Regions from separate parts of the Agarivorans albus genome, predicted to be linked through region 1. Evidence: predicted binding sites of a transcription regulator. Region 1 holds the regulator's gene; the other holds the start of a gene.
The links. Region 1 encodes LexA, which represses DNA repair genes until DNA is damaged. Its sites were predicted from a motif close to TACTGTATNNNNATACAGTA; they were not measured.
Positions count from the first base shown of each region.

Region 2: the regulator LexA is predicted to act here: its motif matches at 11,447-11,466, upstream of recN (DNA repair protein RecN).

Region 1 covers NZ_AP023032.1:385,859-400,676, forward strand. The annotation lists gene K5620_RS01775 (homocysteine S-methyltransferase family protein) at 1-960, opposite strand, end outside; gene K5620_RS01780 (hypothetical protein) at 1,489-1,827, opposite strand; gene K5620_RS01785 (P-II family nitrogen regulator) at 2,759-2,998, shown strand; gene K5620_RS01790 (hypothetical protein) at 3,151-3,648, shown strand; gene K5620_RS01795 (DUF6678 family protein) at 3,763-4,188, shown strand; gene K5620_RS01800 (hypothetical protein) at 4,300-4,770, shown strand; gene K5620_RS01805 (hypothetical protein) at 4,913-5,245, shown strand; gene K5620_RS01810 (hypothetical protein) at 5,799-5,981, shown strand; gene K5620_RS01815 (hypothetical protein) at 6,339-6,752, shown strand; gene lexA (transcriptional repressor LexA) at 7,047-7,694, shown strand; gene coxB (cytochrome c oxidase subunit II) at 7,986-9,092, shown strand; gene ctaD (cytochrome c oxidase subunit I) at 9,104-10,696, shown strand; gene K5620_RS01835 (cytochrome c oxidase assembly protein) at 10,698-11,276, shown strand; gene K5620_RS01840 (cytochrome c oxidase subunit 3) at 11,260-12,135, shown strand; gene K5620_RS01845 (DUF2909 family protein) at 12,132-12,335, opposite strand; gene K5620_RS01850 (SURF1 family protein) at 12,328-13,056, shown strand; gene K5620_RS01855 (hypothetical protein) at 13,053-13,556, shown strand; gene K5620_RS01860 (COX15/CtaA family protein) at 13,573-14,589, shown strand; gene cyoE (heme o synthase) at 14,567-14,818, shown strand, end outside.
Region 2 covers NZ_AP023032.1:1,235,908-1,250,725, forward strand. The annotation lists gene K5620_RS05710 (tetratricopeptide repeat-containing sulfotransferase family protein) at 1-933, opposite strand, end outside; gene K5620_RS05715 (formate/nitrite transporter family protein) at 1,435-2,292, shown strand; gene K5620_RS05720 (bifunctional protein-serine/threonine kinase/phosphatase) at 2,307-4,028, shown strand; gene cynS (cyanase) at 4,073-4,522, shown strand; gene K5620_RS05730 (DUF2999 family protein) at 4,691-4,942, shown strand; gene K5620_RS05735 (CNNM domain-containing protein) at 5,044-6,093, opposite strand; gene K5620_RS05740 (hypothetical protein) at 6,291-7,214, opposite strand; RNA gene ssrA (transfer-messenger RNA) at 7,453-7,819, opposite strand; gene smpB (SsrA-binding protein SmpB) at 7,908-8,393, opposite strand; gene K5620_RS05755 (SRPBCC family protein) at 8,495-8,923, shown strand; gene K5620_RS05760 (RnfH family protein) at 8,926-9,270, shown strand; gene K5620_RS05765 (outer membrane protein assembly factor BamE) at 9,321-9,680, opposite strand; gene recN (DNA repair protein RecN) at 9,757-11,421, opposite strand; gene K5620_RS05775 (HNH endonuclease family protein) at 11,844-12,722, opposite strand; gene K5620_RS05780 (AAA family ATPase) at 12,723-14,318, opposite strand; gene K5620_RS05785 (restriction endonuclease subunit S) at 14,315-14,818, opposite strand, start outside.

The DNA.
Region 1 (14,818 bases):
GTGTTCAGGATGAATACCACAGCAACCCCCTATGATGGTGGCTCCAAGCTGGTGCCACTGTTTTACAAACTCTAGGTACTCTTCAGCCGATACAGCATTAGTTTGATTTAATGAGTTATTGGCTTTATGACCCGCTTGAATGGGACCAAAGCTATTGGCATAAGCGCCTATTTCTAACTCTTTTCCGAACGCTTTACTTAGCGCCTTAGTCTGCTTTATTGCCTCGGCCATAACCTCAGGAATAGAACAGTTAAATAGCATACCATCAGCGCCGGTATCGCAAACTTGTTTTACTGTGTCAGCAAGTAACTCGCCAGACCTTAGGCTTGCCTGCTCATTGGGGACGTCTTGTAGGGTGAAAGAGTAGTACTTTTTCTTAGTGCTGTTTTTAAGTGCCTGTTGAATAGTACTAAACTCCTCAATGCTAGAAATTGTTTCGGCAATCCACATATCTACATGGGGTTCTTGAGCTGCTACCAAAGTGTCGAGTATGCCCATTGCTTGCTTTGGTTCAAACAGATCGGGTCGATAACTGCCTAGTACCGGTGGGATGGCCCCAGCAACCGTAATCGGGCGCTGGCTGTTGCTTATAGCACACTTTGCTACAGAGTTTGCGATCTTAGCCGCTAGTTGCGCAAGTACTGCCCCTTGGCGTTCGAATAATTCCTGACCTAGATGAAAAGGCACACAAGCGTAGCTGTTTACAGTAATTATTTCGGCGCCCGCATCTATAAAGTTTTGATGAGCTTGGCGTACTAAGGAAGGTGATTCGATCAGTGCTTGAGCACTCCATAAAGGTTGTGAAAAAGGCGCTCCCATTCTTTTAAGTTCTCGGCCCATTCCACCATCTAACACCGCTACATGTTTACTCATTACTTCTATACCACCAGTACGCATTACCCTAATTACCATAAATGAGTCTAATTCAGATAATGCAACTAAATAATGAAAGTTTTTCATGTTGATGAAGCAGGCTTTACCTCTAAGATCTGTTCGATTAAAAGCTCCGAATTATAAGTCATCGTGCTTTAGTCTAAGCATCGCTTAAGGATAGAATCATTTAGAAAAATGAAGGCAGCCATTTCGTGGAATCTCTTGTAGCTTTCAATTTTAGCAAGCTTAGCGCGGCCGAGAATTCCGCTTAACAGTGAAATTACTTATAGTTTTGGTGTCAGAGATCGAACTTTTATCTATATTTTTCAATTTCTTATTTCTTATTTCTTATTTCTTATTGGTTTTTGGTTTAGGGTGAAAATAACAATTTTTGCTATGTTTGAGCGTCATGCTTTAGTGTCAAAAATCTCTTTTTTAAAACTCTTTCTAAGTCAGTTTGTCTAGGGGGATTGCTCGCCAGTTAACCGCAACATTGCTTTTTTCTCTAAATATAGAGCCCAGCTCCATTCAATTCGTACACTGTTAATAAACGAAACGCATGCGAATGAATGCTTAGCGATTCCAATTCGTTGGTTTCAACTTACAAAATAATTTTCAGTCCAATCGAGTAATAAAGGTTTGCTCGTCATCCACAAAAGCGACAAAGCCGCCGTGGTAGATAAACACCCGTCCGCGTCCTTCAACGAGGCAAGCAAGCTGTGGGTTTAAATCTTCTTCGTTATATTGGCTTTGAAAAGTGCCAGTATCGGTGATAATTCCGCTGAACGTAGGCAAGTATCCATGGGTACGCTTGGCTTGATCAATCAGGCTCAGCTCGCTGGCAGTAGAGAAGCATGAGGGGATCGCACCCGCTTCTTCGATAAACAGTGTTTTCAGTTCTTCAAAAGCTGTAATCACCAGCCAGTCGATGCCGTTAACATGATGGATAAACATAGAGTTTCTCGGTAGTTCTGATGCTGTGATTTTATCACTATCAGGGGAAGAGCTTAGTAGAGATTTAGTTGCTAAAGGCGGTATCTCTGTAACATTTCCGGACATTCACTAGGTCAACTTGAAACACGTTTTTGCCCCAAAGTTTGCTAGGTCTTCTTACGAACAACATCGGCACACACGTCTTTTACCATACCAAAACTAATGGTTTTACATCTCGACTTTTCTAGGTAACTAGAGAATTTGGTAGTAGCTTAGCCAAAAGGGTTTACGTTCTTTTTAATGTGATTTTATACAGTGTTATTTGGATTTTCAGTTTTTGCCCAATAAACTTGTTTGATCTTTGCGCGTCTTGCCTTGAGGTGGAAAAATTACAAGAGTAGTATCAATAACTTAGCTTAGTGTTGAAATAAATAATAGGTTTATTAACTGTGCATGCGCATTTTGCCCAAAGGTGTATTGAGCCTTTTTCTTGTTTCTTCATTAAATTCAAAAGATTAAGTATGCGCGTTTTCACTGGTCTAATGAGGTAAACGCACATGCGCAATATACAAATGTTATAAGGCTAAAAGGTTATGGTTAAATCATCTAAAGCAATTTTCTTAATTAGCACATTAATCTCATTGTTAGTCTGTTCTGGTATTTTGTATATTACTTGGCAACACAACCCTCAATGCGAGTTTCATTGTAACAACCAAATAAATTGGTTAGCGTGGTTGCCTTACGGTTTGATTTCAGGTGCTTTAAGTTTTTTGTTAATTGTAGGCTTAGCTTTTGGCGCTAATACATTAATAAAAGCATTGGTTATAGCGCCATATAACAAGGCAATTAAGCGGGACTAAAAACAGTTTGCTTAGTTTCGCTTCGCTTCACATTTTAGCAAACAATTTTTAGCCCCTTATTGGGGCGTTATATGTATATAGAGGAAGCAAAGATGGATTTCCCTAGTAATGAAGATTGCTATGATGCAATGTACCAATTCGCTTCTTACTACATGGAAGGTGAAGTGAAAGAAAAGTGGTTGGATATAATTGTTGATGGCCTTAAAACTGGCAGAAGTGCGCCAGGGAAAGGATTTCTATACGATCTAGACAAAGCGATTAAAGTGTCTGGAAAACCTAACATGCCAAAGCGTAAAGAGCTGTATCAGCTTATTTGTGAAGCATCAATTTAATACACATAACAAACGCATCAAGTCACCGCTGAAAAGCGCGGTTGGGACATCAAAACTACCGGCGATTTAGTTTTGGTGCTTCGCAAATTTTAAACCAATCGCCGCTACGTTTTGCTGCCCCTTATGCGGGCGTTAGAGTACAGGTAGGGAAATTGCGTAATCGACGATTTTTCAACGTTAGTAAAGCTGAGAATGAAGCCTTAAGCGCACAGTTCTCAGCTGTGGTTTCTGAACTGGAAAGCCATGAAGCAAGAGCCGTTTCCGTGTTTGACCATTGGCTCTCACAAAATGAAGCGCTGCGTGAATTGGACGATGTGCCTGGTTCTGTGCAGCAAGAAAGAGATGCTCGTTTGCACCAATTTGCACTGGAGCTTACGGCTCAGTTCAATGGCTTCCTGGTGAAGTTCATCGGTCGCAATAAGCAACGCATCACTTTCAGAAAGTTCGCAAATGACCATGGGCGCGCTAAATCCGTGAAGCCCCTGTCTTACAGGTACGGAGACATGTGTCGTTTTATCGTGGTTCTGCCAGATCTTGATGCTGTTTATGTGGAAGGCAGCGACTTCACTCACCACATCTTTGGTCAGGAAAACAAATATCTGAATGCAGTTCAGCAAATCGCACAAAACACCGGGCTGCATGTACTCTAACAAGGCAAATCAGCAAGCACTCGTCGCTTCGCTCCTCGCGTGGACAAAGGCCACAACGCTGCGAGCCGCTGGCCTTTGCCCCTGTTTGCGGCGTTATGTGTAATGGAAGCTTCGGTGTTAAATCATAATTCAAAGTTTCAAATAATTAACTTTATCGAACAACACAAATTAAATGGTGTTATGAATAACACTAAATGGAATAAGCTGTTTCATGATCTTAATGAAGTCGATGAACTAATAAGTTTCAAAGTTACTTATATTGATGGTACTACTTGGCCAGAGCCAGAAGCCACTTTTCCATTTACGTCAGAGTTAGCTCAAATATGGGGTAACTTCTTGGCTCTAGAATTCATTGATATCAATGCCAAAATTAGTCACTCTAGAGGCGCTTTACTAAACGATGAAGTAGTGGATCATATTGGTAAAATAATTCAAATATGCATTGATAACTCAGCTAAATTCTCGATAACAGAAGAAGGTGTTAGAATTTACGGGTATTTAAGACATAGCGACAGCGTCCAATTATACAATTACACATAACAAGCAGTTAAAGGATTGGACGTCTAAAGTTTGGCTGACGTTCGTTCCTCACAAATTATAGCCAAGCTTTAGCCGCCCCTTAACGTGGGCGTTATAAGCCTAAAGGTACATATGAGTAATCTTCAGCATAAATGGATGTTCGGTGGGGCAATTCTGCTTGTTGCAATTTCAAGCCTTATGATGGCTACTGGCGTTATGAAACCTTGGAATCCAATACCAATTTATCAAGTAATTCTTGCTTGGATCGTTTCCTTTTTCTATTTGTTATTTATTCCAATAATTTACCTGATTGAATTTAAGCTAATCTCTCAAAGTAAGCACTTTCTTAAAATTGTAACGGGCTTAACATTTTTGCTTTCACTTCTAAGTATCAAATATTTTTGGGTCTCTTGGGAATACGGGTATAAATATCAAGGTGAGTTACACACTAAAATAGTAGCTATAGAAAATTTAGTTGGATTTTCTGGGGTATTAGGAATTTGCTTCTGGGCTATCAAAAAAGAGAGTCAAATCGCAGGATATGTCGCCAACTTATTATTTTTTTCTATATTAGCTTGGTGTGCATTTCCATATTTAGGCTAAATGCCTTAGTGTAATCGGCTTATAACAAGTCGTTTAAAAGGACAAAAAACAGTTGGCTTTTGCTCCTTCGTCGCTTATTTTAGCCAACAACTTTTTGCCTCTTAACGAGGCGTTAGGTATTTATCAAGAAGGAGTCTAAATTTTGGTATCAGTTGTATTGTGGTTAATAGGATTAATAGCAATTATATTTTATGGTGGAAAGAGGGTCTATGCTCTATACAAAGCAGAGAAGCCACCTAACGGAGAATTTCTTAAGCAAGGAACTATTCTAATTTTTTACTCAACGTTAGTGGTAGGTGCGGCTCAATTTTTAAATGATGCTACAACTACTTATAATGTTAATACCCCTGAAGTTTCCCAGTTCTGGATACTTGTAGGGCTTTTTGCTTCTTACCTAAAGTATTTAGCTCCTTTTGTGTTTGCTGCAATAGGTGTAAATATGGTTTCTCATTCATTGGCAAATAAAAATACCTAACAAGGCCATTAAGAGCGGACCCGCAACAGCTTGCTCGGTTCCGCTTCGCTTCACATTTTAGCAAGCTATTACTTGTCTGCTTATGGCGGCGTTAAGTGCAAAGCCCCAAAGTCTCAAAAAACGTAGAGCTTGGGTAAATAAATTGCAGTATGTATCCATTCGCAAAATGGGCGGGTGCTTCAACAGGTTCGGTGTTCATACAGCCTGCTAAAGCGAGATGGTGGTGCCCAGGCATAGCCAATCGCATTCCAAAGGTTGGGTAGTTAGATCCTCCACAATTCGTCGTTGTAGGTTGGCTCAATCTATCAAATACGTGCGGTATTTGTAGTGCTTTCAAATAGTAGGTTTTACCTGCATACTGCGGTCAAAAGGGCAGTTTTTTGTTCAATGGTATTGTCCACTTAACAAAGCCATCTTGCATCGCCCGCAAGCGGGCTGGACAAATTTTCCGTGGTTCGTTTTGTGCTTTTCGCTTACGCTGGCACAAATCAAACCACTCCAAATTTGCCGCAAATGGCGGCGTTATGTGTATAAGTACAGGAGTTATATCAAAGTGAATGACGCAAATATCGAAATGGTCTTGGCTTCAATTATTAATAAATCTAAAAAAATAGAATACAACGATAATAATGGTGAAATATATATTCACTTGAATAACTTGGCAGTGGGGCAACGTGACTGCATCGTGACACTAGGTCAATTAAAAACGAGTATCGAATTATCATTAAAAAATTAGATTTGTTTGCCAAACACACATAACAAACAAATCAACGAATGGACTTAAAAAGCTTGGCTCAGCTCGTGGCTCGCTTTAATAGCCAAACTTTTTAAGCCCGTTATTTGGGCGTTATGAATCAGGTGGAAATGGATAAAGTAATTGTTTCAATTTATCTTTGGATAAAGAGGTACACGCATCCACTCAGGGTTTTGGGAGGCGTGTTTTTTGGTTTCGCATTATTAGCTGGGGTATTTTTGGATTGCGGGTAAAGAGATTGAGCCAGTAGCGTTCCTACTTGGTCTTTTATCATCGCTATTCCTCGCTAGTCCTTCGGTTGCTCAATACTTTGTACCAGACAGAAAAGCTGTACGTGACATGACTTTTGAAGAGGTACTTGATTTTATAACTACAACAGATGCGAAAGTTGACTGGAAAGGAATATCTACGGATTGGTCAAGTGAATATTTCCTAACTGAAGACCCACGCCTTAGGTTTAGAATGAACTATCTCGAAGATGGTTTACAAAATAGCAATTTTGTTGAGCCTTGGGCGAATTGTCATGCAGATACTAAAGCTCGAGGTTATTGGTGTGATTTGTATTATGACGGCTCTTTTATCGATAGGTTGATCTTAGTCGCTGTTGATGGTGGTCGTTCCTTACTTCCAGCTCCTGAAGCTGGAACACTTGAAGTTCTAAAATACAATTATTGTGTTGCTGAAATACACGATACATTGAACACTCTGACAAAGTACATGAAACGTTCAAAGCTAGCTGTACGAGATTCATAACAAGGCGTTAACACCAACTGTTCCATACTTTCGCTAATCCGAAACACCATTGAATAAGTCATCACCCAAACACGCTTTTGTCCAAAAGTGAGTTAGACTCTTTGTATCCTTCTTTTACCCTAACTTCTATCTATTTGTGAAGTACGTCCCTAAATATGGGGTGTAGTTTTAAAGTAGCGAAAAGAATTCCAAAGAAACTGAAACCTACAATAAGTCACTGATTTAGATAAATCCTTGCTTCATTGCTCATGCTGTATATACTAACAGTGTGCTGTATAAACTTACAGGTAGACTATGAAGCCCTTAACACCCCGTCAAACAGAAGTATTTGAATTAATTCGTCGTCATATTTCCGAAACGGGTATGCCGCCAACCCGTGCAGAGATCGCTAAAGAATTAGGCTTTCGTTCCGCTAATGCGGCAGAAGAGCACCTAAGAGCACTTGCTAAGAAAGGGGCTATTGAGATGATCCCTGGTGCTTCGCGTGGTATTCGCATTAGTGAAGAGTATTTGCCAGCCAGCGCTAATGAGCCAGTAGCCGAAGACTTAGAACCCGGTTTACCTTTAATTGGCCAAGTGGCTGCCGGCGAGCCTATTTTGGCGCAGGAGCATGTAGAATCGCACTATGCGGTAGATGCTAACTTGTTTAATCCTCATGCTGATTATTTACTGCGGGTGCAGGGAATGAGTATGAAAGACATCGGCATTATGGATGGTGACTTGTTAGCAGTGCACAAAACCAATGATGTTCATAATGGACAAGTAGTGGTGGCACGTTTAGAAGACGATGTTACAGTTAAGCGTTTTGAGCGCGACGGTAAAATGGTTTACTTGCACCCAGAGAATGAAGAGCTCTCAACTATTGAAGTTGATTTAGAATATCAAAGCATCGAAATCGAAGGCTTGGCGGTAGGTATTATTCGCACTGCCGATTGGATGTAAGCCCTATATAGCAATAAGTTCCGCCCTTTTTAAGCCCAAATCAGCCCGATTTGGGCTTTTGTCGTTAGCATCACATCTTTTGTGTTTATCCATAAAAATCTCAACAATATATTTACATTTCTTTAACTTAGGGGTTAATTTATAAGCAGTAGCTTGTATTTAGCTGTTGCTGTCTACTACTTTTGGGGTGGGGGATTTCCCTTTTTCTGCAGCTACTTTCCTAGTTTGGAGAGTTGTTGTCGTTGGCTACTAGCAAAGGAGAGCGCTGTGGGCCGATGGATTCAGCTAATAATGCTGACATTCTTTTCGTCGCAAGTATTTGCGCAAGAAATGTCATTCAACTTACGTCCGGGTGTTACCGCCATTAGTGAGCAGGTTTATGGCCTGCACATGACAATTTTTTATATTTGTTGTGCTATTGGGGTGCTGGTGTTTGGCGCCATGTTCTGGGCTATTTTTCATCATCGCAAATCTAAAGGGGCCAAGCCGGCTCAATTTCATGAAAGTACCAAAGTAGAAATTATTTGGACCATCGTTCCTTTCATTATATTGATAGGGATGGCGATTCCTGCCACTAAAACCCTGCTGGCCATGGAAGATCCTTCCGATGCCGATATCACGATTCAAGTAACAGGTTCCCAGTGGAAGTGGCATTACAAATACTTTGACCGTGAACTGGAATTCTACAGTGTGCTGGCATCTGATATGGATGAAGTTAACGGCAAGCTGGAAAAACGCAAAAACTACTTGCTTGAAGTAGACCGTCCGCTGGTATTGCCCATCGATAAAAAAGTACGCTTTTTGATGACTTCGGAAGATGTTATCCACTCCTGGTGGGTACCGGATTTTGCAGTTAAAAAAGACGCCAACCCAGGTTTTATTAATGAGGCTTGGACCATCATTGATAAACCCGGCATATACCGCGGCCAGTGTGCTGAGTTATGTGGTAAAGACCACGGCTTTATGCCGATTGTGGTTATCGCTAAAACGCAGGCCGATTATGATGTTTGGTTAGCCGAGGAAGAAGCCGCTTATCAAGCCAAGCAAGCTCAAGAGTTAGAGCTGGTTGCTATGACTATGGAGCAAGACGAACTGATGTCGCTGGGCAAAAAAGTCTACGACAAAAGCTGTGCGGCTTGCCATCAAGTTAACGGTGAAGGCTTACCAGGTGTGTTCCCTGGTTTGAAAGACAGTCCAATCGCTATTGGTGATGTGGGCAAACATATTGAAGTAGTTGTGAATGGTGTACCGGGCACTGCGATGCAAGCCTTTGGTAAACAGCTAGGTTTAAAAGAGCTGGCTGCCGTAATTACTTACGAGCGTAACGCTTGGGGTAATGATACCGGTGATTTAGTGCAGGCCAAGGATGTTGTGGCCGTGCAAAACGCAGCGCAGTAGGGAGAGAGATAATGAGCACGATTAGTGACGTTCATGCTGACCATGATGAGCACCATCACGGTGCCCCGCGCGGTTTAATGCGTTGGGTATTAACCACTAACCACAAAGACATTGGTTCAATGTATTTGTGGTTTAGTTTTGCCATGTTTATTACCGGTGGCGCGATGGCGATGGTGATTCGCGCCGAGCTGTTCCAACCAGGTTTACAGTTAGTAGAACCTAACTTTTTCAATCAAATGACCACCATGCACGGCTTAATCATGGTGTTTGGTGCAGTAATGCCGGCCTTTACCGGTTTGGCTAACTGGCTGATTCCGATGATGATTGGGGCGCCAGATATGGCCTTGCCACGCATGAATAACTGGAGCTTTTGGATTTTACCTTTTGCTTTCACCATGCTGTTAGCCTCGTTGTTTATGGAAGGTGGTGGCCCTAACTTTGGTTGGACTTTCTACGCGCCGCTTTCTACTAACTACAGCCCAGACAGTACCGCTTTGTTTGTGTTCTCGGTGCATATTATGGGGATTAGTTCGATTATGGGGGCGATCAATGTGATTGTTACCATTATGAACTTACGTGCACCCGGCATGACTTACATGAAGTTACCGCTGTTTGTATGGACTTGGTTTATCACTGCATTTTTGCTGATTGCTGTGATGCCGGTATTAGCGGGTGCAGTGACCATGGTGCTTACAGATAAGTATTTTGGTACGTCGTTTTTTGATGCTGCTGGTGGGGGAGACCCCGTATTGTTCCAGCACATATTCTGGTTCTTTGGCCACCCTGAAGTTTACATTATGATTTTGCCGTCATTCGGCATTATCTCGGCGATTGTTCCAGCCTTCTCTCGTAAAAGGTTATTTGGTTATGCCTCGATGGTTTACGCCACTGCATCTATTGCTGGTTTAAGCTTCATTGTGTGGGCGCACCATATGTTTACTACTGGTATGCCGGTTGCGGCTGAGTTGTTCTTCATGTTTTGCACCATGCTGATCTCGGTGCCTACTGGGGTGAAGGTATTTAACTGGGTAGCCACCATGTGGCGCGGCTCAATGACCTTTGAAACGCCGATGTTATTCGCACTGGCCTTTATTGTGCTGTTCACCATTGGTGGTTTCTCGGGATTGATGTTGGCGATTACGCCGGTGGATTTCCAATATCACGATACCTATTTTGTGGTGGCACACTTCCATTATGTACTAGTAACAGGCGCGGTATTCTCGATTATGGCCGCTGCTTATTATTGGCTACCTAAGTGGACCGGTAATATGTACGACGAAGGCCTGGGCCGGCTACATTTCTGGTGTTCGCTTATCTCGGTAAATGTGTTGTTCTTCCCTATGCACTTCTTAGGCTTAGGTGGCATGCCACGGCGTATTCCTGACTATGCGCTGCAGTTTGCCGATGTTAACGCCATTGTGAGTATTGGTGGCTTTGCCTTTGGTTTGTCGCAATTCATCTTCTTGTACATGGTGATTAAGTGTATTCGAAGCGGTGAACCTGCGCCGGCTAAACCTTGGGAAGGCGCAGAGGGCTTAGAATGGGATGCATTGCCATCGCCAGCGCCTTACCACAGTTTCTCTACACCGCCGGAGATTAAATAATATGCTTGGCCATGGCCGTTTAGTCACAAAGCTGCTGCTTGTAGTAGTGGCTATGTTCGGCTTTGGTTACGCCTTAGTGCCGCTGTATGACGTATTTTGTCAGGTTACCGGCATTAACGGCAAAACAGCTACAGAAGCCAGTGAAATAAGCCCTGTTACCGACCAACAGCGCACCGTAACCGTGGAGTTTATTAGCTATGTACCGCAAGGGCTTAATTGGAAGTTTGGCCCTAAGGTTAACCAAGTAAAAGTCCATCCAGGTGAGACACTACAGGTTGATTTTAGTGCTAGTAACCTTACTCCCAAACGTGGCACGGTGCAGGCGGTTCCTTCGGTTAGCCCTGGTTTGGCGGCCAATCATCTAAAAAAAGTCAGCTGTTTTTGTTTTGAGCAGCAAACCCTAGCTCCGGGTCAGCAACAAGACATGCCATTGTTTTTCTATGTAGATCCTGAGTTACCTAAAGATATAAATACCTTAACTTTGGCTTACACCTTATTTGCCGTAGAGGGCGAGCCGATTGAATCTGAAACTGCACAAGTAAGTGCCGATGGAGAGGTGAGCAATGACGCAGCCTTATGAGAAGTATTACGTTCCTGCGCAAAGTATATGGCCAATTGTTGGCGCGGTGGGTTTATTCCTAATCGCCATGGGCGCTGGTTTTTCTGTTCAACAAATGGGCAGTGAACAAAGCTACGGCCTTTGGATATTGTCATGTGGCTTTGTGGTAATTGTTACCATGATGTTTGGTTGGTTTGGCAATGTTATCCAGGAGAGTATGGATGGCTTATATAGTGCCCAAATGGACCGCTCTTTTCGCCAAGGCATGAGTTGGTTCATTTTCTCTGAGGTAATGTTCTTTGGTGCATTTTTCGGAGCGTTATTCTACGCCAGAATGATTGCTGTGCCTTGGTTGGGGGGCGCAGGTAACAATGAAATGACTGGCGCGGTGTTATGGCCAGAATTTACTGCCATGTGGCCGCTAGTTGAAACGCCCGGCGGTACAACAACCCAAGCGATGGGCTGGTTTGGCTTGCCATTGTTGAATACCGTAATACTGGTGATTTCGTCAGTGACATTGCACTTTGCTCATGTGAGTTTAGAAAAAGATAAACGTGGGCCACTTAAAACGTGGTTAGCCATTACCTTGGTGCTAGGTTTTGCTTTCTTATTTTTCCAGATTGAAGAATACATTCATGCATATCAGGAATTAGGCTTGCGCCTTGATTCAGGTATTTATGGCAATACCTTTTTCTTACTCACAGGTTTTCACGGCTTACACGTTACGTTAGGCGCCATTATGCTTACGGTGATGTTTTTGCGAGTACTAAAAGGCCACTTCTCCGGTAAGAGTCACTTTGCATTTATGGCATCGAGTTGGTATTGGCACTTTGTAGATGTGGTGTGGTTGTGTCTGTTTATTTTTGTCTATGTGCTTTAGTAAGGGCGTGGGTTGGGCTGAATGATGCCCAAGGCCATGGCGAGTAAAACCAATAGGATAACCAACACGCTAAAGATTAAGCGTTTACCTAAGTAATGGGTCATTGGTTTTTCTCCGCCCTTTAGCATTACCCGTAAAGCAAACAGCATGTTCACCACTACAAACAGGATTAACGCGGTAATTAGCAGTTTTATGACCATAACTAAGCTCTCTCAAAAGGCTGATAAAAAAACAGTTTCTTACCGCTTGATACTGTTTGTTGTGCTTATGGTTGCGCTGATAGGGCTAATGGTCAAGCTTTCCTTGTGGCAATGGCAACGCAGTGAACAAAAACAGCAGTTATTAGATCAATACCAGCAGCAATCACAGCTCGAAACCAGCTTAGAACAGGCCCTTGCTTCGGGTGTGCAGCCGTTTCAATTAGTTACGCTAAGTGACATTGCAAGTTCGGGTAAGTTTTTGTGGTTAGACAATAAAGTAAATGAAGGAGTAGTGGGGTACGACGCCTATACCTTAGCAGATACCCCTCAAGGCAATGTACTAGTGCGTCTTGCTTGGCAGCCCGCTGGAACAGATAGGCGTTTGCTACCAGAAGCCATAAGTGCTCAAGAGCTACCTTCGCGCTATCGATTAAGAGAAATAAGCTTGCCAGTGGTACTTAATCAGCAGCACTGGTTAGAAGAGTTTCCGCAGGGATTGCGGGTTCAGCAAATCAATATTGCGGCTTTGTCCGATTATTGGAATCTTGAATTATTGCCTTTTGTGCTAGATAGCCAACTTGAGCATAGTTCTGAACAGCTAGTGTCAATATCGCCGCAAAAACACCAAGGTTATGCGCTGCAATGGTTGTTAATGGCCTTAGTTGCCGTTGGCTTAACCGTTTATTTTTGCGTGCAAAATAGAAACAAGGAAGGTTTATGAGAAGTCACCAAAAAACCATGTTGTTACTTGCTTCGGTATTTTTAGTGCCGCTTATTTTGGCTTGGGTGGTACTTAAAATGGGTTGGTATGAACCGGGCGCACTAAGTCATGGTGAATGGTTAGAGCCGCCAAGACAGCTGGAAAACTATCCCATAGGTAAGTGGTCGATTGCTCAGGTTATTGATGGCGACTGCTCGCAAGCTTGTTTGCAACAGCTTAGCAAACTCAATAATGCTTGGTTAGCTTTGGGCATCGCCAAACAGCAAACTCAAAAAGTTGCGCTTATTTCCGGCGAACAGCTCAATCAAATAAACGATGGCCTTGAGCAAATGAGGTTGGGACAAGCTAATCAGCAACTGGCCGATTACGATCAACAGTGGTTAGTGATAGACCCAACAGGTTGGGTGATAATGAGCTACCAACCAGCTCAAGGTGATGAGCAGATCAAAGGGCTAATCACCGATTTGAAGCGACTGATTAAAAATTCGCGGTTTCAATAGAGTTTAAGGACAGCATATGCAAAAGGGATTAATTGCCGCTATTTTACTTGCCATTGTTGTCATTGGTTTAGGCGCGTTTACCCGCTTAACTGATGCCGGTTTAGGTTGCCCTGATTGGCCTGGCTGTTATGGGCAGTTAGTGGTTCCACAGAGTGAAGAGCATGTTCAACACGCGGCTAGTGCTTATCCTGAGCGGCCGCTAGAAGCGCACAAAGCCTGGAATGAGATGATTCATCGCTACTTTGCTGGTGGCTTAGGTTTGCTAGTGGTGGGACTAGCTGCGTTGGCATTTTGGCAAAAGCAACACCGCTTTTGGGCGCTAGCCTCGGTGCTGCTTATTGGCTTTCAAGCCATATTAGGCATGCTCACGGTGACACTTGGTTTAATGCCCATTGTGGTTATGGGCCACCTATTGGGTGGTTTTTCAATGCTGGCTTTATTGTTTACGTGGTTGATGATTGCAAAACGTCCTTTAGCTAAGCCCCAGCGAAGTGGCCGTTGGTTGTGGCTAGGTTTGTTGGTACTAGTTGTGCAAATAGCATTAGGTGGCTGGACATCGGCTAACTACTCGGCCATTTCTTGTCAGGGCTTGCCGCTTTGCCATGAAGAGTGGCTAAGCTCTTATAAGCTGGATGCATTTGATCCGCTGCCGCTTGCTACTGGCAATGATTACGAATTTGGTGTGCTTAGTCATGAACAGCGCAAAACCATTCATGTTACTCATCGTATTTGGGCAGGCGTAACAGCCATCTACTTGTTCATACTGGCGCTAAGTTACATTCAGCGACGGCATAGTGATATGGAACGAGGGCGCGCCTCTAGGCTGATTTTTATATTGTTTACTCAAGTCGGTTTAGGCGTTGCCAATGTGCTTTGGCAAGTACCCTTGGCGATAGCTGTGGCACATAACTTAGTGGCTGCCATGCTGTTGTTAAGTCTAATAAGTTTAATCTTGGCTCACTATCAGGGTGCGGCCGTAGCAACATTCGTTGAGCAAAAGGAGACGCATTATGGCGAAGTTGAACACGCTTAACCCGCCAAGTTCACTCAACAAAGGCATTAATTGGCGCGCCTTATACAAACTTACTAAACCCAAAGTGGTAGCCCTTATTGTGCTCACTGCGGTGGTAGGAGCATGCTTGGCAACTTCTGGTTTGCCGCCTTGGCAAGCTCTGCTAGTAGGTAACTTAGGCATAGGTTTAATGGCTGCGGGCGCTGCCGCCTTTAATCACTACATTGATAGCGAAGCAGATGCCGCAATG
Region 2 (14,818 bases), 850 kb from region 1:
TAGTTGTTTGATGAAAGACAGGTCTAGCTTTTGAAATTCTGCCACCTTATCTGTCCGCGTTTGCCCTTGAACGCGTTGGTGATTCAAACTCGCCATGGCCGAAAAATCGGCAAAGGCTGCAGAGTAGTCTTTCTGTTTATCGTAGGCCTCTGCCCGCAGTTTAAAAGCCGCCTTTTGGCGCATAAAGTCGAGACGGTCAATTAGTTCATCGCTCAACAACTTTATAACGTGTTCGCTGTGACCGTTTCTTGCACTTAGTTCTGCCTGATAAAAACTTATCCAAGCCTTATTTACAAAATCAATTTGCGCTTGCTGTAACAGTTGTTCGGCGTGTTGGTGCTCGCGAATGAACATTAGGGTGTCTATGGAAAATTCTAGCTGCCACTCTTCTACAAACTTGCTGTGGCTCAATAGCTCTTCAATTAGGCGTAATATGAGCGCTCGTTGATTTTGACGTTTAGCGCTAGAGATGAGCAATGCTTGAGCTGGTGCAAATTGCCCCGGCCACATTTTCATTTTTTCTGCCAAGGTGCCTAAGTCGTGATATCTATCTTCTTCTAAGTAGCACTCGCCCAGAGCTGCAGCTACATCGGCATTATTAGCCTCACCGGTTAAGCTAAAGCTTTGTTCAAAATGCTCAATGGCAGATGAAAACAAGCCAAGTAGTTTTTCTGCCTTAGCCATGTTTTTGTATGTGGCGCTTCGTTGTTGTTGGTTTTCGCATAGCGCTAATAAACTTTTATAGCTGGCTAAAGCACGCTCTAGTTTCTGCTGTTGAAAAAGTACATACGCCTCTAACTCTAGGCTTTTATAGTCTTGCTGAGACTTAAGCTTGTTGATTTTGCCAATGGTAGATAAGGCTTGGCTATATTTACCCGCTTGTAAGGCCTTTACGGCTTTTTCCATAATGGCGTGGCGCATCTCAGGCTTCATTAGTGCTTCCTATCATGTCGAGCGTTTACTTGTTTGGCATTACTTTAAAGCAAAATAACAGTTTTTGATGCGTAGTTTATCGCAGTGCTAAAAGCCAATCATGTTTCATGAAGAAGTGTTAGCTAGCGGCTAATTTCATCATTGAGCTGCCCAAGCTTGGGGAGTTGCGGCAGTAGCCTGCTGCACCAACTTGTCGTTTGGCCTTTATTGGTGCAATTATCAACATCTCGGTGCAAATCCAGTTAAATAAACACTTTTTGTTTTGCCACATTGTATTTGAAAATCAGGCTGCAGTTGCCGTGTTGTTAGGGTTTTGTGTGTTTTTTGTGGTGCTTGGCTTAACAATTGCAATTTCCCCTTTGTAGGTCAGGGACAGGCCCAAGCAGCAAGGAAGCAACGAAATCCGTTCTACTTGTAAAGGTGAACTCGCCAAGGGAAACCAAGGTGAATAGAACCAGCCAACAGTTTTTATCTACTACTTAAGCAATATAGGGAAATATTATGTCTTATTTAGCTCCTGCGGAGTTCGTAACCAAAATGGTTGACGCTGGTGAATCTAAAGTATTCATGTCAACACGAGATACTCTTATTCGAGCCTTTATGGCTGGCGCCATCTTGGCATTGGCAGCAATTTTTGCCATTACTATGGCAGTGAATACAGGCAACTTCCTCATTGGGGCTATTTTGTTCCCTGTTGGTTTCTGTATGCTTTATTTAATGGGTTTTGACCTATTAACGGGTGTGTTTGTACTGGTGCCTTTGGCCTTGTTAGATAAGCGGCCTGGGGTTGATGTTAAAGGCATGCTAAGAAACTGGGGCTTTGTATTTTTAGGTAACTTTGCTGGCGCACTTACCGTTGCCTTCATGATGGCCTTTATCTTTACCTACGGGTTTAACATTGAAGCGGGCGCTGTAGGTGCTAAAGCTGCCGCCATTGGTGAAGCACGTACTGTAGGTTATGCAGAACATGGTGTTGCTGGTTGGTTTACTATTTTCATCCGTGGCATGTTGTGTAACTGGATGGTATCAATGGGCGTAGTAGGCGCAATGATTTCTACTAACGTTAGCGGTAAAGTAATCGCCATGTGGATGCCTATCTTCTTGTTCTTCTACATGGGCTTTGAGCACTCAGTAGTTAACATGTTCCTATTCCCATTTGGTTTGATTATGGGCGGTGATTTCTCAATCATGGATTACTTCCTATGGAACGAAATTCCAACTGCATTGGGTAACCTAGTAGGTGGTTTAGCCTTCACTGGTTTAACACTTTACACTACCCACGTAAGAACCGCGCCTAAGCGCAAAGTAGCTAAAGCAGCGGTTGAAGCGCCAAGTAAAGCGGCTACTAGCAACGCTTAATTAAAGGACAGTAGATGACGAGCCAGCTGAGTATCTCCATCGGTCAGTGTTCTGATAAAGGTCGCAAAGACATTAATCAAGACAGTTATGGAAGCTATACTCCGCGTGGCTCTCTACTCAATCATAAAGGCTTTGCTGCTGTGATGGCCGACGGCATAAGCAGCAGCGAAGTAAGTCAAATAGCCAGTGAAACCGCAGTAAAAAGTTTTTTAGATGATTATTACTGCACCTCTGAGACGTGGTCGGTTCAACATGCAGCAGAAAAGGTCTTAGACGCCACCAACTCTTGGTTATATAGCCAATCGCAACAAAGCCCTTACCATTACGACAAAGACAAAGGTTATGTTTGTACGCTTAGTGCTTTAGTGATTAAAGGCAATAAGGCGCATATTTTTCATGTTGGTGATACCCGAGTGTATCGCCTCAATCAGCAGGGCTTAGAGTTACTCACCAAAGATCACCGACTATGGGTGAATGATAATAAAAGCTACTTAAGCCGTGCGCTAGGTATTGATGAATATTGTGAGTTTGATTACCACACGCTGTCAGTGAGCCCTGGCGATATTTTTTTGTTAGCTACCGATGGTGTTTACGAGTTTGTTGATGCAGAGCTTATCAACAGCACTATTGCCCAGTGTGCCAACGATTTAGAAGCTGCGGCAGCGCAAATTGTTGATAAAGCCTATCAGGCAGGCAGTGATGACAACTTAAGCTTACAAATCATAAAGGTAGAGCAACTAGCAGAACAAAGCTCTCAGCAGCTTAAAGAGCAAATAGAGACTTTACCTTTTCCCCCAGAGTTAAGTGCTCGTATGAGCATAGACAACTACACCATTGTTCGACAAATTCACGCCAGTAGTCGAAGCCACGTGTTTTTAGCATTGGATGAACAAAGCGGCGAGCAAGTGATACTAAAAACACCTTCGGTAGATTTGCGCGACGACCCCGATTATTTAGAGCGCTTTTATACTGAAGAGTGGATAGCGCGGCGTATTAACAGTGCCTATGTGTTAAAAGCAAGCCGCAACCCACGCCAACGTAACTACCTTTATACGGTATTTGAATACATAGAAGGGCAAACCTTAGCCCAATGGATTACCGATAATCCCAAGCCAGAACTGGCTAAGGTGAGGGAGGTTGTAGAGCAAATTGCCAAAGGCCTACGTGCCTTTCATCGCATGGATATGCTCCATCAAGATCTTAAGCCAGACAACATTATGATTGATAGCTCTGGCACCATTAAAATTATCGACTTTGGCTCGGTATGGGCCGCAGGTCTTGCAGAGCAAACTCAAGATATTACCCAGCAACATTTGCTAGGCACTGCGTTATATTCGGCGCCGGAGTTGTTTTTGGGTATTGGCGGCAGCACCCGCGCAGAGCAGTTTTCGCTGGCAGTAATTACTTACTACATGCTAAGCGGCCGCTATCCATATGGTACTAAAGTGGCGGGTGCAAAAAGCCATGCAGCGCAAAAGCGCTTACGCTATCAATCGGTAATTGACAGTGACAGCGAAATCCCAGCTTGGATTGATGATGCCCTAGAAAAAGCGCTGCACATAAACCCCTTAAAACGTTACGAACAAATCACCGAATTTCTCTGTGATTTACGCCAACCCAACAAAGCTTTTTTGAATAAGGCTCGTGCTCCATTGGTAGAGCGCAATCCGGTGGCGGTATGGCAAGGGATCTCTGCAATTTTGGCGGCTATGGTGGTGTACCTATTACTTAGGTGAACACCGAGTTGTTTCGTTTTTCAATCAAAGGAAGGAAGCAAAAAATGATATCAAGTAGAGAAGAAGTAACTCAACAAATTGTATCAACCAAGGTGAGAAAAGGCATTAAGTGGAGTGAGGTTGCCAGCGCTATTGGTTTATCGAAGGAGTGGACAACTGCAGCGTGTTTAGGGCAAATGACCTTTGATAAAAGCCAAGCTGAAACCGTGGGCGATATTTTTGAGTTAAGTGACGAAGCCATCGCTTGGTTACAAATTGTGCCTTACAAAGGCTCACTGCCTACCGCTGTACCAACCGATCCGCTTATCTACCGTTGGTATGAAGTAGTAAATGTATACGGCAGCACTATTAAAGAGCTCATTCACGAAGAGTTTGGTGATGGCATTATGAGCGCTATTGATTTCTCGATGGACATTAAGCGTGAAGCCGATCCTAAAGGTGATAGGGTAAACGTAGTGTTGTCGGGTAAGTTTTTACCTTACAAAACCTTCTAGATGTTAGCTTCATGAAGCATGAGAGCCAGCCCCACGCTGGCTTATTTACGAACGACATGGCGAGATACTCGACCCGTAATCTACAAACTTGTTGTTATGAGTACTGGTCAATTCCATACCTACAAAGCTAAACTGTCGCCTAATTTTATTTAGTCTAAAGGTAATGTGATGAACCCAATTCTTGCCATGTTGAGAGAGAACAATATTAGTGACCAGCAAATCAGTGAGCTTTTTGAAGCGCTTACTCAAAACCCCCTTGCTGCTATGGCGACTATTAGCCAATTAGGTTTGCCTCAAGAACAATTGCAATTGCTGATGGGACAGGTGATGCAGAACCCAGCTTTGATTAAAGAAGCAGTAGAAGAATTAGGTTTAGACTTTGCCAAAGTAGAGGCAGCTAAAGAACAGCTTAATAATTAAGAAAAGAGCGCTAAAACCGTCGACTTTAGCGCTTGAAGATTGGCTGTTTGCTTAAAGTTTTGTTTACTTAAAGTTACGTTTGCTTCTAGGCTCGTTAGAACTTATCGACTATAGCGTTGGTTTTTGCTGCGTAAACGGCGTAACCACTGGAAGCGAGCTAAACGTTGCATGTCTTCAATGGCATCGGTTTCGTCGGTAATCTCTTGGCCTAACAGGGTTTCAATAATGTCTTCCATGGTAAGCAAGCCTTGTACTTCACCGTATTCGTTCACTACCGCTGCAATAAGCTCTCGAGCCTGTAACAAGCTTTGATAAGCATGCCTAACACTTACGCTAGCTGGTAGCATTAGCAACTTACGCGAGTAATCACTTATTTGTGTGTCGCCATTGCCGCTTGCAGCTGCGCCTAAAACATCTTGTTTATGCACGTAAGAGACAAAGTTGTCGCGCTCACCTTGGTATACCGGAAAACGCGAAAACGGCTGGCTTAAGTGCTCTTCAACAAAGCTTGCCACGGTGCTGTTTAGTTCAACACGCTGCACTACAGCGCGCGGGGTCATCACTTCAGTAATCTTTAACTTTTCTAGTTGAAGTAGATTACGTAATACTTGCGACTCGCCTTGTTCAATCACACCTTGCTGGTGGCCAAGTTCGGCTAAGGCACTAATCTCGTCACGCAAGCTTGAAAAATCTTCTTGTTGTTTACCAATACGTGCAGTGATGCGATCACTTAACCACACAAAAGGGTAAAACACTTTAATCATTAATGGCAGTAACCAAGAGGCAAACGGCGCAAGTTGGCGCCAGTAAGTTACTCCTAAGGTTTTAGGCACAATTTCAGACAATACTAATACCAGTACTGTCATAATTGCTGATGAAATGGCTAAGTATTGTGAGCCATAAAGCTCTGCTACTTGTGCACCCACACCTGCGGCTCCGGCAGTGTGAGCAACAGTGTTTAAGGTAAGAATCGCCGCCAGCGGCTTATCGATACTCGCCTTTAGCTTGGCGAGTCGCTCTGCAACTTTAGGATATTGCTGCTGTTGCAGCTGAATATAGCTAGGAGAAACGCTAAGTAGCACCGCCTCTAGCACAGAACACAAAAATGAAACAATAATAGCAAGGCACAAAAAACTTACTAAAAGAAACACTTAATCCACCATTTTATAAACCCAAATACACTGTTGGGCGTGCAGTAACGCTGCCACAAATAATCTTGCCGCTGTCGTTAGCCGCAGTTTATCAAGTTATATCAACAAAAGGGCAGAAGAATATTTAGATTTACATAACTTCGGCGGTAAATATGAGGCACAAAAAAGACACCCTTAGGAGCCTTAGTTGCCAGTATTTAAGGCTCATAGACTTTCTCTTCATGTTTTAGGTCGCGAAAAAGGTTTTGTCGCCAATCAAACTCTAGGCTGCGGTCGTTGGGGGTAGGGTTGTAGTAGTAGGTGAACTTTACAAAACCATTTTCTCTGCCTTTGGACTTGTTTTGTTTTGTGGAAGAGAAAAACTCACCCGATATCTTCCCATAATTGGCATGTATTACCTCACCTTCACTGTTTAGCTTAGTGTTGACTCGGAAAATATAACCTAAAGCTAATTTTTCGTAAGTGTTAATGGTTTTAGAGTTTGGGGCGCGATTCTTTTTAAGAACAAGGTTGTTAGTGTAGCCAGCCTGAGGAGCTAGGTAGGGGAAGGGGTACTCGGAGTTAGTCCAAACTTTATTTAGTTTAACCAATCCATCATTTGCATTAATAAAAGAGACTTGCAGCTCATTGTTGTAGTTGAATACTTCTGTATATTCACCATCTAAGTAAAAGAAAACATGAGCCGAATTTCCCTTTCCATAAGGTGCAATCCAATCACTTTGCTCAAAGTCAAAGCCGATTGCTTCTCGTTTCTTGGGGACAGGAAGAGTTAGCTTTTTGGCATACATGGCGGTGGTTTTTTTCTTTTTGCGCAGCTCGATGGTGAGGCTTTGGAGGTTCTTGTTAGTTCTTAATTTAGTTTGGTAGTAGCCTTCTTTATTCACCCTAAAAAATACAGCTAGATTTTTTCGGCCGATAGTTTGGAAAACTCCCTCTTTATCTGTTAAATCTTTAATATTTTCGCCATCAATACCTAACCGACCGCCAGCAAATACTTCAGCTCCTTCAATTGCTAACCCGTCTTGGTCGACTACTTTGACTTTTACCGTGGTGAAACTTCCCGCACACGTGGTGGTGCAAATGATTAGTAAACTGAGCTTCAACCATTTATTAAAAGTCATTGCTTACATCCTTGTTATTAAGCTACTGCAGTATTACTTATCACCATGAATCATCGTTTATTTTTATTAAGACTACTTTGTAACTAGTTGAACTACCTCGTGAATATACTGATTTATTTAACAGCAGTCTATCAAGTTATATCAACAAAAGGGCAGCAGAATATTTAGATTTACTTAACTTGGATGGTAAATATGAGGCACAAAAAAAGACACCCTTAGGTGTCTTCGTTTGTAGAATTGGTGGAGCTGGCGGGTTTCGAACCCGCGTCCAAAACCATTCTAACCAATGGCGCTACATGCTTAGTTTGTCTTTATTCTCGTTAGCAAGCTGCGAACAAACACGCCACTTACTAACATACCAGAATTCTATTTCGCGGTTCAGCTCTCTAGTCAAAGCATCCCTCGCTATCTTGTTTGGGTTTGAACTTCTATGATTCCCCGTCTTACAAGCGGAAGCTAGGGTAGAAGTGCTCTAGCAGGTTATTAAGCTGCTAGTGCGTAGTTTTCGTCGTTTGCGACTATTTTTTTGCGGCTTTTTACGTGGCAAACCGCCCCACGACATGCTCCACAAGCCTTCCTGATCCTGTCGAATCCAATTCAGCCCCGGAATTTCTCGAGCATTGTAACACAAGCCAACGGCGTGCGGATATACAGTGCTGTTCAAACGCTGCTTATTTACCCAATAGGGTAAAACTATCTGAAGCTGTGCTTCATTACGCGGTCTTTAGTACGTTGCCATTCGCGATCTTTTTCATCTTCACGCTTGTCTTGGTCTTTCTTACCTTTGGCTAAGCCCACTTCTAGTTTGGCCCAGGAGCCTTTCCAGTATAAAGCCGTTGCAACAATGGTATAGCCTTGGCGCTCAACCGCACCAATAAGCTTATCTAGCTCTCGGCGATTAAGAAGCAGTTTGCGAATGCGTGTTGGATCTGCCACAACATGGGTTGAGGCTGAAATTAGTGGTTGAATGTTTAAACCAGAAACAAAGGCTTCACCGTCGCGTACGTATACGTAGCTCTCGGCGATATTTACCTTTCCGGTTCGCATGGATTTTACTTCCCAGCCTTGTAGTTCCATACCCGCTTCAAATTTGTCTTCGATACGGTATTCATGACGCGCTTTTTTGTTTAGCGCAATGGTATTGGAACCAGCTTTTGATTTTGATTTTTTCTTGCTCATGGCGGCTATTATACCGATGCGGCGGGGCTTTAAAACTGATAATGTGCGGATTAGCTCAGCTAATGATAAAATGTGTGCAGATTTGATGAAAGAGTGGGTTCATGCCGCAAGTAAACCGTAGTGCCTTAGTGATGTTTAGCGCTAAGCAAATGTACCAATTAGTTAATGATATAAACGCCTACCCCGAGTTTTTACCTGGGTGTGTGAATAGTGAGATATTAGAAGAAAGTACTTCTAGCATGGTCGCTGAAGTTGGGGTTGCCAAAGCAGGCATAAAAAATAAGTTTGTGACTAAAAACACCCTTACTGAAGATCAGTCCATTCAAATGAAATTGGTGGATGGTCCGTTTAAATCGTTAACTGGGGTATGGAACTTTGTGGCCTTGGACGAGCAAGCTTGTAAAGTGATGTTGGATTTAGATTTTGAGTTTAGCAATAAACTAATAGCGGCGGCGTTTGGCCGTGTATTTAATGAATTAGCCGGCAATATGGTGCAAGCCTTTGTTGAGCGGGCCAAGCAGGTATATTAACGGTGTCGGATCTAATAAATGTAGAAGTGGTTTACGGCTTGCCAGAGCATCAAGTGTTGTTGGCGCTAAAGGTTGAGCAGGGATGCAGTATTTTGGAGGCCATTCATCAATCTGGCATTGTGCAGCATTTTCCTGAAATTGAGCCTGAGAAGGCCTCGGTTGGCATATTTAGCCGAGCAGCAAAACTCGCTCAGGAGTTAAGAGATGGTGATAGAGTTGAAATATATCGCCCATTGATAGCTGACCCTAAAGAGTTGCGAAAAATTCGTGCTGAGAGGGCCAAAGCAGAAGGGCGAGCCAGTAAGGTAACTGGCGGCAGGCCAAAAACGAAAAAAGCAGATAGCTAGAAACAAAAAAGCCAGATGATTAATCTGGCTTTTTTAATGATGTTTTGTTTTTAACCGGCGTCGAGCGGTTGCATAAAGTCTTCGCTGACTTGGTAGTCACCTTCGATGAAGGCTAAGTGGTCATTCACAAACTGAATCACTAAATCGCGCTTCTCAAAATCACCGTTGCCACTTTGATAGCTGTATAAGTAATACCAACGTTCTTTATCGAAGGCGTCAATTAACATTGGAGTACCTAGTACAAAACGTACTTGCTCCTTAGTCATGTTAATGCGGAGCTGTTCTACTTTGGCATCATCAATGTAGTTGCCTTGTGGAATATCAATTTTATATACCATCCAGTCGAAGGCAGAACAGCCACTTAGGCCAATGCTGGCTAGTAGAACAAAAATTTTGGCAGTAAAACGCATGTGAATCGAAGCTCCTTGTTAAGGCAAGCATCATAACTAAGCCTTGCCATAAAAAGAAGCTTGGAATGCTAAGAATTCAATCCTTAATCAATAATTCTTGCGCGTTTGCTAGCGCTGAAGCGGTAATTTCATCACCTGCAAGTAAGCGGGCTAGTTCTCCAAGGCGTTGTTCTGTATCCAAGGCTTGCATGTTTGTTATCGTTTCGTTTTTCTTTTGCTGTTTGCTTACCAGCATTTGTTGATGACCGTGGCCTGCAACTTGCGGTAAGTGAGTGACACACAATACTTGGCATTGTTTACCTAGCTGGCGCAACATGCCGCCAACTACTGCAGCAGTTGGGCCGCTAATGCCTACATCCACTTCATCAAAAATTAGCGTTGGGGTTAAGATACTGGCAGAACAAATCACCTGAATTGCTAAGCCTATGCGTGAGAGCTCGCCGCCGGATGCGACTTTTTCGATGGCCTGCATCGGTTGGCCTGGGTTAGTGCGCACCAGCAGTTCAATTCGATCAATACCGTTGGCGTTGGTAAATTGCTCATCACTTTGTAAAGAAAACTCACACTGGGCTTTTGCCATGCTTAGTTTGTGAATTTCTTTGGTGATTTGTTTGCTTAAGCTATTCGCGGCGCGCTCACGACTTTTAGACAGCTTGTTAGCATTAGCCAAATATTGTTGCCATGCCTTATCAATATCTTCGGCAAGGTGTTCAAAGCGTTCTGTTTGTTGGCTTAGTTGTTCTAGTTGATGTTGTAACTGTTGATGCAGCTCTGGCAGTTGTTCTGGGTTTGTTTGGTGTTTCCTTGCAAGCTCTAAGGCTTGGCTTAAACGCTCTTCTAATTCTGCAAATAACTCTGGGTCGTAATCCAATTGCTCACTGTAACTACTTAACTGCTGAGTGGCTTCTTCTACTTGGATTTGAGCTTCGTGCAATAGGTTATTGATTGCATCTAGTTTAGGGTCTAATTCGAGCAGTTGGCTGGTTGTTTTGCAGGCTTGGCCTAGCATATCTAATACGTTTACTTGCTCATCGTGGCCAAGTAGCTGAGTAAGTTGATAGCTAGATTGTTGTAGCTCGGTGCTATGAGACAAACATTGATGCTGCTGCTCAATAGTTTGGTATTCGCCCGGCTGTAGGGCGAATTCATCTAACTCTTTGACTTGGTATTCAAGTAACTGACGTTGTGCAGCCAATTCATTTTGCTGTTGTTCTGCTAGCTCTTTCTCGTTACATAAACTTTTCCAAGCTTGGTAGGCTTGTTTTACATCTTGGATAAGTTGAGGGTGAGCTGCATATTGGTCAACAATGCTTAACTGCTGACTTGGTTTTAATAATAGTTGATGGGCGTGCTGGCCATGAATACTGACAAGGTATTGGCCCAAGCTTTTTAATTGCGCAGCGGGTACCGCTGTTCCATTAATATAGGCTTTCGAGCGTCCCTCTTTGGTGATCACTCGGCGTAGAATACACTCATCATCACTTAGCAGTTCATTTTGTTGCAGCCAAAGCTGGGCACCTTGGTTATTGCTTAAATCAAATTGAGCACTAATTTCGGCTTTATCTGCGCCTTGCCTAACTACAGAGGCTTCGGCGCGATTGCCTAAACATAGGCCTAGGGCATCAATGGCAATAGATTTACCAGCACCGGTTTCACCAGTGATGGTGGTCATACCTTGGTGTAAGTCGAGTTCAAGAAACCGAACAATCGCAAAATTTTGTACGCTTAATTGAGTGAGCATATCCTTACCTGACTATTTATACAGTAACTGTATAAATATATAGTTCTATTTTTAAACATGCAAGCATCTGTAGGTTTTACTTACAGTGTGATTTTTTACATTTGGATGTAATTATTATATATCAAAGGCTTAAGTGGCAGATGGGTTGTGATCAGCGGATTCAAGCAACTTACGTTACCAATTTGGAACTCGATGTTCTTGGTAACTGAAACTTGATGTGCTCCTGTCTAATCTTGGTTTTCTAAATTGTTTGGTAGTTGTGACTGGGGATCATTAATTAAGTTGGTTAACGATTTAATGAAGATGGTTATCTTAATGAAGTTGGTTAACACGTTTAAATATCAAAGGGCGAATAGTCACTGATTCGCCCTTTTGATAAACGATTAGCTCTAGTCGAGTTAGGTTTAGAATCGTTGTGATATTCAATCTGTAAGGTCTAATCTAGGTAAAATATTAGCCAACCAAGGCTCTGCTTTCTTTGGTTTAACAAAAGCTACTGCGGCGGCTGAGAATGGTGATTTTCTGTTACAAGCATCAACTAGTCGATTTTCAGCGTTATTTACATTGACCTGCATAACTTGTTTACTAGCCAGTGGTAATCCATGAATACTTTCTAGTAGCACTAGGTCTTGCTGAACGGAGGTGATTACTTTAAGCCTGTCACCTTTAACGGTCTTGTGGTTTAGGTTGTAGCACTTAGCACTCGTCTTTACTCTTTCATATTTAGCTTTATCTGTGGCTAGGTCGTACCGAGAATGTACCATACCAGGGGACTTTTCAAATGATAACAATTGAACATCGGCAAGTTCGCATGGGTCGAGCAAAACAGGCGCTTCAACGTTATGGTTTGTTAGCGAACATCGACCCCAGACTCTAGCGGTTTCATTTTGAAGAGGAAAGTAGTCATGTTTTCCACCATTATCTCTCGGTTGGTTCGCATACTGGCAGGAATATCGATAATTTTTTGGTTCAAATGCTAACCACCAGTAACCTGAGTGCTTTTGTGGTTTTCCACCAAAAAATCTAGTGGCATAAGCCCCTTTAGTTCTCTTAACAGCCCCTTTTGGGCGAAAGTGATCAATATTAAAATCAGTGTTGCTTCTTTTAACTTCTGAATACCAGCATTTATCACCAAATTGGTTGATAAAGTTATCCTTGAATGGTGACCACTTACTACCAAGTCGCTTAAACTCAGCTGATCTATCCTGTGCATTCTGAATATCAGTTAACCACTGCGTAGCATTAACATCCCAGTTGGCGGGTTTACATGCATCAATTAAGTTAATATCTATATATCGCAACTAGACCAGCCCTTTTGTCTTCAAAATATTTTCAATTATCTTCAACCGATACTGAGTGTCATCTATACCTTTCGAGTCCATAGCGTCCATAGCTCTTTTTCGAGAAATTAAGAACTGTCGATAGTCTTCATCTGGGTGGGTATAGCCATAGCCGAGTCGTTCTAAAGAGCCGTTTAACTTCCTTAATTTCTTGGTTTCATTCTCACTTAAAGATTCTTTTTCAAGTAACGTTCTACGTTTCTCTATTACACCGCTTGTATGCCTATCTAGTGTTGTCGCCATGCCAAACATATCACTGGTCAATATTCCATTGACCCCCATACCTATTGGGCTTTCAGCGGGCACCTCAGCTATCGACTGGCCTTCTTGGTTATTGCGTATAACTTGTATTTGCTGTTTATCCAATTCAGCTATCGCTAGTGGGTGATGAGTTACCATCAAGATATGACAGAATTTTTGATTAGGTATGAACCGTTTAAGAAAGGTATGGTATTTAGCTGCCCATGCAGGATTTAAATGAGTATCGGGCTCATCCAATAGAAATAACGAATCATCTTCTACTGTAAACTCTAAAAGGCCCAGGACAGTTAGTAGCTGTTGCTCTCCTTCGCTTAGCTCACTAAAGCTAACAATCTCATCGTTGTGCAATTTAACTTTAATATTTACGCTATCAATAAGCTCAGACAACAATGTACTTTCTAGCATTTTAAAGAAGTCTTTAGGTTTTAACCCCTTGGCTACTTTTTTTAATCCGTGTATGTCTGGTAGAAACAAGTGTACGAACTCATTATCAACGCCTTTGCCCGTTAACGAGGTCGCTTCTTCTCTTGTTGATTTTACAGGCCCATAGCTATAGGGAAGCAACCTATCTAAAAACTCGCGAACTACACCTCGTGCGCCCCAGAACGTATCTCTCTTATTGTTTTTACCCCAGTCCGGCCGACGAAATACAAAATGCACGGAATGAAAGTCTTTTATACCCAGCTGCTCAGCCAGAAACTCACGGCCTACACCATGTTGCTGGTTTAAAAAGAAAGCGAGAAGTACAAATTGGCTATGGAACGGTTTTGCGTAAAATAAAGGGCGAACCTCATCTTCAATTTTGACTTTATTTTTCAACAGTTGATTATAAAACTTGATTCTATGCGGCTTAAACAAGTCTTCCAGTCGATCACTTGGGCCTGAGTAATAGGCGAATAGATGTTGAGGTAAATATTCTGAACCCCCTTTGGTATCACGCCTAACCTTTGACAAGGCTACTGGTTCAAGTTTCGAATAGGTATTATCTTCCTGTTTAATCGCAACCTTAATTTTATGCTGCTGATGAGGCGTGCTGCCATAGTCAGGTGAGGCATCAACTTCAATCATCTTTTCATTATCAGCACCCAATAAATATATCAATTTATAGCTAAAGGGCGCTTGTTCATCACCAAGGTCTAAGGCTCTGAAAATACGTACTAATGCTTCAATAACATTCGATTTACCAGAGCCATTTCTACCAATAAGAACTGTTAATAATTCTTTATCATCAAAATCAATTTCTAAATTGTGGATATTCTTAAAGCCATCCCTGATTTTTAAAAAATCCACCTTCACTTTTTAGTCACCTTAAAAGTGCTGTTTTCACCTTCACTAGCTTGAATAACGACTTTTTGTTCAATAAGTTTTTTCAATTCAGTAAACAGATCATCAATTGCGTTGAAGGTATTTTCGGATTGAGCATCAAATAATGCTTGTGCAGACATGCCTTTGCTATTCATTTTTAATAGCTGAAATACCTCACTAGCTTGCTCATTACTGCTTTCATTTACTGTTGCCGAAACTACTTCAGTCTGCCGTTCTGGTTCTTTAGCTATAGCCTTAGGTTGCTTATGCTTAGTCTGCTGCGACTCAGAGTTATGTGCTTTGACTGTAACAGCTGTTCTATCTTCTTCAGAGATTGGAGAGAAAAGCTTACCGCTAAATGCTCTTGCTAGTATTGATTGAGTCATTTTATCGACGCGAAGCTTTGTAGCTTTGTATTGCTTTTCTACAAGATCTGCACTTGAAAGCAGTTCTGTTACAACACGAATAATTTCTATTTGCTCTTCTATTGA